DNA from 2 places in the Mesorhizobium sp. M7A.F.Ca.CA.003.01.2.1 genome. Region 2 is predicted to be linked to the other one. Evidence: riboswitches for the same ligand, from Rfam matches in the RefSeq annotation. Region 2 holds a riboswitch; the other holds the start of a gene.
The links. A riboswitch is a leader RNA that binds a small molecule or an ion and turns the genes downstream of it on or off. The one in region 2 is predicted to bind thiamine pyrophosphate.

Region 1: linked by a shared signal. The riboswitch ahead of thiC (phosphomethylpyrimidine synthase ThiC) and the one ahead of thiB (thiamine ABC transporter substrate binding subunit) in region 2 are both predicted to bind thiamine pyrophosphate.

The regions. Positions count from the first base shown of each region.
Region 1 covers NZ_RZRA01000018.1:7,758-11,163, reverse strand. The annotation lists gene thiC (phosphomethylpyrimidine synthase ThiC) at 1-1,612, opposite strand, end outside; TPP riboswitch at 1,716-1,832, opposite strand; gene EN969_RS02035 (hypothetical protein) at 2,150-2,413, opposite strand; gene EN969_RS02030 (metallophosphoesterase) at 2,905-3,406, shown strand, end outside.
Region 2 covers NZ_RZRA01000130.1:2,535-5,940, forward strand. The annotation lists gene EN969_RS08060 (ABC-F family ATP-binding cassette domain-containing protein) at 1-391, opposite strand, end outside; gene EN969_RS08065 (thiamine diphosphokinase) at 393-1,052, opposite strand; TPP riboswitch at 1,140-1,254, shown strand; gene thiB (thiamine ABC transporter substrate binding subunit) at 1,298-2,296, shown strand; gene thiP (thiamine/thiamine pyrophosphate ABC transporter permease) at 2,305-3,406, shown strand, end outside.

The sequences.
Region 1 (3,406 bases), on a different contig from region 2:
AGGACCGTGCGGTTTCGGGGTCGAGCGACAGGTTGAACTGGTCCTCCCAGCGGAACTCGAAGCGCGCGCGCGAAAGGGCATCATCCCTGGTTTTCGCTGCCGGATGGCCCTTCGCCAGATCGGCTGCATGGGCGGCTATCTTGTAGGTGATCACGCCAATCTTGACGTCGTTGCGGTCGGGAAGGCCGAGATGCTCTTTCGGCGTGACGTAGCAAAGCATTGCGGTGCCGAACCAGCCTATCATGGCGGCACCTATCCCTGAGGTGATGTGGTCATAGCCCGGCGCGATGTCGGTCGTCAGCGGCCCCAACGTGTAGAACGGCGCCTCACCGCACACTGCGAGCTGCTTGTCCATGTTCTGCTTGATCTTGTGCATGGGGACATGGCCCGGGCCTTCGATCATCACCTGGCAGTCCTTTGCCCAGGCAATCTTGGTGAGTTCTCCAAGTGTTTCCAGTTCGGCGAATTGCGCCGCGTCGTTCGCATCGGCGATTGAACCGGGACGAAGGCCGTCGCCGAGCGAGAAGGAGACGTCATAGGCTCTGGCGATGTCGCAGATCTCCTCGAAATGCTCGTAGAGGAAGCTCTCCCGGTGATGGTGCAGGCACCATTTGGCCATGATCGAGCCGCCGCGCGAGACGATGCCCGTGACCCGGTCGACGGTCAGCGGGATGTAGTGCAGCCGCACGCCGGCGTGGATGGTGAAATAGTCGACGCCTTGCTCGGCCTGCTCGATCAGCGTGTCGCGGTAGACCTCCCAGTTCAGATCCTCGGCGATGCCGTTGACCTTTTCCAGCGCCTGATAGAGCGGCACCGTACCGATCGGCACCGGCGCATTGCGCACGATCCAGTCGCGGATGTTGTGGATGTTGCGGCCGGTCGACAGGTCCATCACCGTGTCCGCGCCCCAGCGGATAGCCCAGACCATTTTTTCGACCTCTTCGGCCATCGACGATGTGACAGCCGAGTTACCGATGTTGGCGTTGATCTTGACCAGAAAATTGCGACCGATGATCATCGGCTCGCTCTCGGGATGATTGATGTTGGCGGGAATGATTGCGCGCCCGCGCGCCACCTCGTCGCGCACGAATTCGGGTGTGACGAAATCTGGGATCGCCGCGCCGAAGGCTTCGCCGTCGCGTTGCAGCTTGCCGCGCATCACCTCGCGGCCGAGATTCTCGCGGATGGCTACGAACTCCATTTCTGGCGTGATGATGCCGGCGCGCGCATAGGCAAGTTGGGTCACCGCCTTGCCCTGCTTGGCCTTGAGCGGCCGATTGCGTATCGGAAATTCCGGTGTCAGGCGCTCGCCGGTGGCGAATCCATTGTCTTCCGGCCGGACGTGGCGGCCGTCATAGGCTTCGACATCGCCACGCGCCGTGACCCATTCGTGGCGAAGCCGGGCAAGGCCTTTTTCGATGCTGGTTTCGACTGATGGATCGGTGTAGGGGCCGGACGGATCGTAGACGGTGACGGGCGGTTCGCCGGCCGTCGGATGGACGGAAATCTCGCGCATCGGCACCCTGATCTGCGGGTAGAGGACGCCGGGCTTGTGGATTTTCCGCGAGGCGGGCAGTGGTCCCGTCGATACGGCGGGGGTGAGGGCATTCATCGTGAGGCTCCTTTGCTCATGCATTGGAGACCCAGTTCTGTGCCGGAAGGATGAAAAGACGCTTCTGTAGACCTGCTGCAACAGGACCTCGGGCGTAAACTCCCGCAAAGCGCTTGCACCGTCCCTACGCCAGTATGAACTGGATCAGGTTCAACGGGTCACTGCGCCGCGAAAGCCAGCAGTATCTCAGCCCCTTGCCGGGACTCCCCTGGTGAATGCCTTAGGTTGAACGGGCTGACGCTATCTTGTCAAGCGCATTCGGGCGCCTTCGGCCGGTGGCGACGACCGGCGGCCAGCCGGGCGGAGAGCTCGCGCATGCATCGGGGACAAGTCACGCCCCGTAGACCGGGGCTGAATGGCCAAAGCCTCATTCGCTTCGTGAAGGATGGAGAAACTGTATTGGCCATGTGCGCGTATCGACCAAGTAGCTCAGGCGGTCACGGATGTGGTTATTCTGGTCGAAGGTGACGAACGGCCTTGGGGGTCACCTCCTTTAGGATTCAGAGGTTGGAAGACGGCTTCTCGCGATCACGGCCATCAGGAAATACCTGTCTTCGGCTCAACCTCGACATGGCGTCCGATCGACCGCAGATATACAGCTATCTCGTTCATGAGATGATCGCGTTCGCCGTAGATTTCAGCAATCCTACGCAGCTGTGGCTCGACGGCCCTCCGTTGCGCTGGCGTGAAATCAGCATCGCCAAAGACGTATCCCAAGTTGCCAATCGCGCAAATTTTGCAGCCGGCGTCCACAACTGCTTGTACGAATGCCGGAATGTCTTTTTCTTGCATGGTCTTCATGTCGAACCTCTCGTGAATGGCGTGCTTGCGCCCCAATCTGCCTTTTCAGCGTGTCCTCTGGGCGGCGCAAGCCCTGAGCGTGACTGTGCACGGGCAACCTCGACTATCCCATCTGCCACGCTCTTTAGAATCGGTGGGGTCTGGTGATCGCAGGCTGGGCCACTCAAAAGCCTGCAAGAAGAAAGTCATGGCGACCATTGCTCAAGATCGCAAGGGTGCGTGCAAGACCTTCCGTTGGCAGTCATGCACGCTCGCTCAGAGATAGTCCGGCCGCGGAAATTCTCCCTTATTCGTAAGAAAGCTCATTGAGCAACTGGGCATTGAGCAACTGGGTCTCACGTCACGGGTCTCGTGTGCTTCACAGCCGAAAAATAGCCGCCGTGGCAATTCTCGAAAAGTGCAGGCTACCTCGTTAAGGACACTGCGGATGATCGTTCGCGCTTGGCAAAAGCGAACGGATTAGTCTATGGCTCTCGGCAGGGGGGCGAGTTATGCGGCGGGTGCGAATCCTTCAAGTAGGCGATATTCACTATCCGGACTGGCATCCTTCCTCTAGCAACATCGATGCCAAGGATAGCAAGTTCGCTCCGAAAATAACGCAGAAGCTACGCGCGTCTTCGCTGCGTGCCGTCTTGACGAAACTTCGGCGGCTGACGACTTCGAAGCCCTTGGATTCGATCGCCTTCATGGGGGATTTCACGAGCCGTGGCGACAAGACCTTCATTGCTTCGGCATTCCAGCATTTCACGTTGCTCTGCCGCGCACAGGGACGCAGTTCAAAGGCGCTTCCGTTGATATTCGTACCGGGAAATCACGATGTGAACCGTGATGACGCGCGCGAACTTGGACCGACTGAGAAATTCAGCGAAATGGCGAGTTTAGCCGCCCGCTTGGGTTGGCAGACCGTTCCCGTGGACCAACCCGTGCACTTCAGACTTCCGACAGGATCCGCAGGCGCAAACTTCATCCTCGTCAACACAGCGATAGGCAGTT
Region 2 (3,406 bases):
CAAGGGCGGCGCGCCTCGCCTCGCCGCCCGACAGGTCGTTCGGACGTTCCTCACCCGACAGGCCGAGATGCTCCATCAGATAGCTGGCGCGGTAGGGATCGTCGGCGGGGCCAAGCCCGGCCTCGACATAGGCGCGGACAGTGGCAAAACCTTCCATGTCGGGCATCTGCGGCAAATAGCGGACGGTCGCCGAAGGCTGGCGGAACACTTCGCCGTCCTGCGGCTCGATCAGGCCGGCGGCGATCTTCAGCAGGGTCGACTTGCCGGACCCGTTGCGGCCGACCAGTGCGATCTTGTCGCCGGCCGAAGCCGTCAAGGCGGCGCCATCGAGCAGCGGCGTGCCGCCGAAGGTCAGTTTTATCCCATCAAGGTTGAGAAGGGGCGGGGCCATGTCAGCTTTCAGGTAAGGGATAGGGATGAGCGAGCAGCATCGCGCGGCCATGGCCGAGCGCGATTTCGAGGCGGCCCCCGGTCTTGTCGGACTTGACCTCGTTGGAAATGGTCAGCGACGAACCGAACGCCACCTTGACGTGAGCGAGCGGCCATTTGGCGCCGGTGACGGTCAGGCCGTCGAGCTCGGAAAAGCCGAGCACCGAAAACAGCGTGCCGTCGGCATAGTCGAAGCCGGCCGTTCCGCGCAGCAGGGGGATGCCTTCCTGAGCGCCGCTGGTCAAAAGCACGTCCGTTCCCGCCTCCGCCAGCCGCAGGGCGAGCGACAGATGCAGAAAAGCGTGGTCGGCGCGCTTGCCGCCAAAGGCGCCGGCCAGCACCAGGCGGGTCGCGCCGCGCTCCAGTGCCGCGGCGACGGCAAGTTCGCCATCGGTCTGGTCCTTTTCCGCCGGGAAGGTCCGGCGCGGCACGGAAGCGAGATCGTCCGGCAGGTTGGCCGGCACCGAATCGAAATCACCCACCCACAGCTCCGGCACGAGACCCAGCAACCGCGCATGACCGATGCCGGCGTCGGCGGCGATGACGCGGGAGCCTTTGACCTGACGGTCGAGCCGTGGCGTACGGATGAGATCGCCGCCAAGCAGGATGGTGAATGTGCTCATATCGTGTGGCCCTTACCAGCCCGGCACGGGAAACGGAAGGCGGCAAACTCCCGCTTGCATGGCGGATCGGCCCGGCCTATGTGTCGAAACGCTCTAACGGGGTGCCGGACGCGATCTTCGCGGACCGGCTGAGAGGCAGTCTCGCCAACCCGCTGAACCTGATCCGGTTTGTACCGGCGGAGGGATTAGACGTTTCGGACAGTCCGACGCCTCAATTCCTTTCAATTCAAACGAAGGAGGCGCCGATGCGCACGCTTTTATACGCTCTTGTTTCAGCAACGGTCGTGGCCTTGTCCGGGCCCGCCTTGGCCAAGGACAAGCTCACCGTCTACACCTATGAGAGTTTCACCGCCGACTGGGGTCCGGGTCCCGTGGTGAAGAAGGAGTTCGAGGCCGAATGCGGCTGCGACGTCGACTTCGTCTCGGTCGCCGATGGCGTCGCGCTGCTCAACCGCGTCAGATTGGAAGGCACATCGACCAAGGCCGATATCGTGCTTGGCCTGGATACCAATCTCACCGCCGATGCCAAGGCGTCAGGCTTGTTCGCGCCGCATGGCGCGGTGACGGATGTCAGTGTGCCGGGCGGCTGGAGCGACGACACGTTTGTCCCCTTCGACTACGGCTATTTCGCTGTCGTCTACGACACGCAGAAGATGAAGACGCCGCCGAAGAGCCTGAAGGAGCTGATCGAAGGCAGTGCCAACGACAAGATCGTCATCCAGGATCCGCGCACCTCGACGCCAGGCCTCGGCCTGCTTCTTTGGGTCAAGTCGGTCTATGGCGACAAGGCACCCGAGGCCTGGGCCAAGCTCAAGGCCAAGGTGCTGACCGTGACGCCGGGCTGGAGCGAGGCCTATGGGCTGTTCACCAAGGGCGAGGCGCCGATGGTGCTGTCCTACACGACGTCGCCAGCCTACCACATGGTCGCCGAGAACACGGAGCGCTACCAGGCGGCCTCCTTCGAGGAGGGCGAGTATCTGCAGATCGAGGTGGCGGGTATCACCACGACAGGAGCCAAGAATCCGCTGGCGGCCAAGTTCATGGCCTTCATGACCGGGCCGAAATTCCAGGATGCCATCCCCGAGACCAACTGGATGTTCCCGGCAGGCAAGACCGACAAGCCGCTCAATCCGGCCTTCGACAAACTGGTCAAGCCGACGAAGACCTTGCTGTTCAGCCCGCAAGAGGTCGCCGCCAACCGCAAGGCCTGGGTCGATGAATGGCTGGCGGCGATGAGCAAATAGGCAGCGCGATGGCGCCGGCGCATTCCACGGATTCCCGCGTCAGTGCCGGCATTGTCGCGCTCGCTGCAATCGCGCTGCTGATCGGCGGCGCGTTTGCCGGCCTGCTTTTCGAGGGCGCCCATGATTTCTCGGGCGCCTGGGCAGCCTTCGATCCCTATCTGCTTCGCGTCATTCGCTTCACGCTCTGGCAAGCGGTCCTGTCGACGCTGCTTTCGGTCATCCCGGGGCTGTTTGTGGCGCGCGCTCTGTCGCGGCATCCACGTTTCTTCGGCCGCGCCTTCATCCTGCAGATCTTCGCCGTGCCGTTGGCGCTGCCGGCCATCGTTGCAGCGCTCGGCATCCTGGCGCTTTATGGCCGTGCCGGCTACTTCGCCGGCGTGCTTGCCGTTATCGGCGGCGGAAGCTGGCCGGGCATCTATGGCCTGTCCGGCATTCTCGTCGCCCATGTCTTCTTCAACCTGCCGCTGGCGACGCGGCTGTTCCTCGAGGCGCTGCAGACCATACCGGCCGACCAATGGCGGCTGGCGAGCCAACTCGGCATGGCGGCCCGGCCGGCGTTCCGGCTGATCGAATGGCCAACGCTGCGCGCCGCACTGCCCGGCGTCGCCGGGCTTGTGTTCATGCTCTGCATCACATCCTTCACGATCGTGCTGACGCTCGGCGGCGGGCCGGCCGCGACGACGCTTGAGGTCGGCATCTACCAGGCGCTGCGCTTCGATTTCGATCCCGCACGGGCCGTTGCACTGACGCTGCTGCAGATCGCCTTGACCTTTATCGTGGTGCTGGCACTGACGCGGCTAGGCGCCAATGTGGTCGGCGACACCAATTTGCCGGTCGCGCAACGCCGCTATCTCTCGGTCAATCGGAGCGAGACCTGGTTGAACGCGCTACTCATCGTCCTGGCGCTGCTGTTCGTTGTCGGGCCGATGGCGGCAACCGTGATGGCCGGATTGAGTGCCGATCTCGCCCGCTTGGCCGGCGAGGCCACTGTCCGGCAGGCAACGCTGACCAGTGCGGCGCTCGCCTTCCTGTCGGCGCTGCTTTCGGTGATGCTGTCGCTGGCGCTGACCATGGCGCGGCGGGCACTGGCGCTGAACCGCCGTGCCGGCG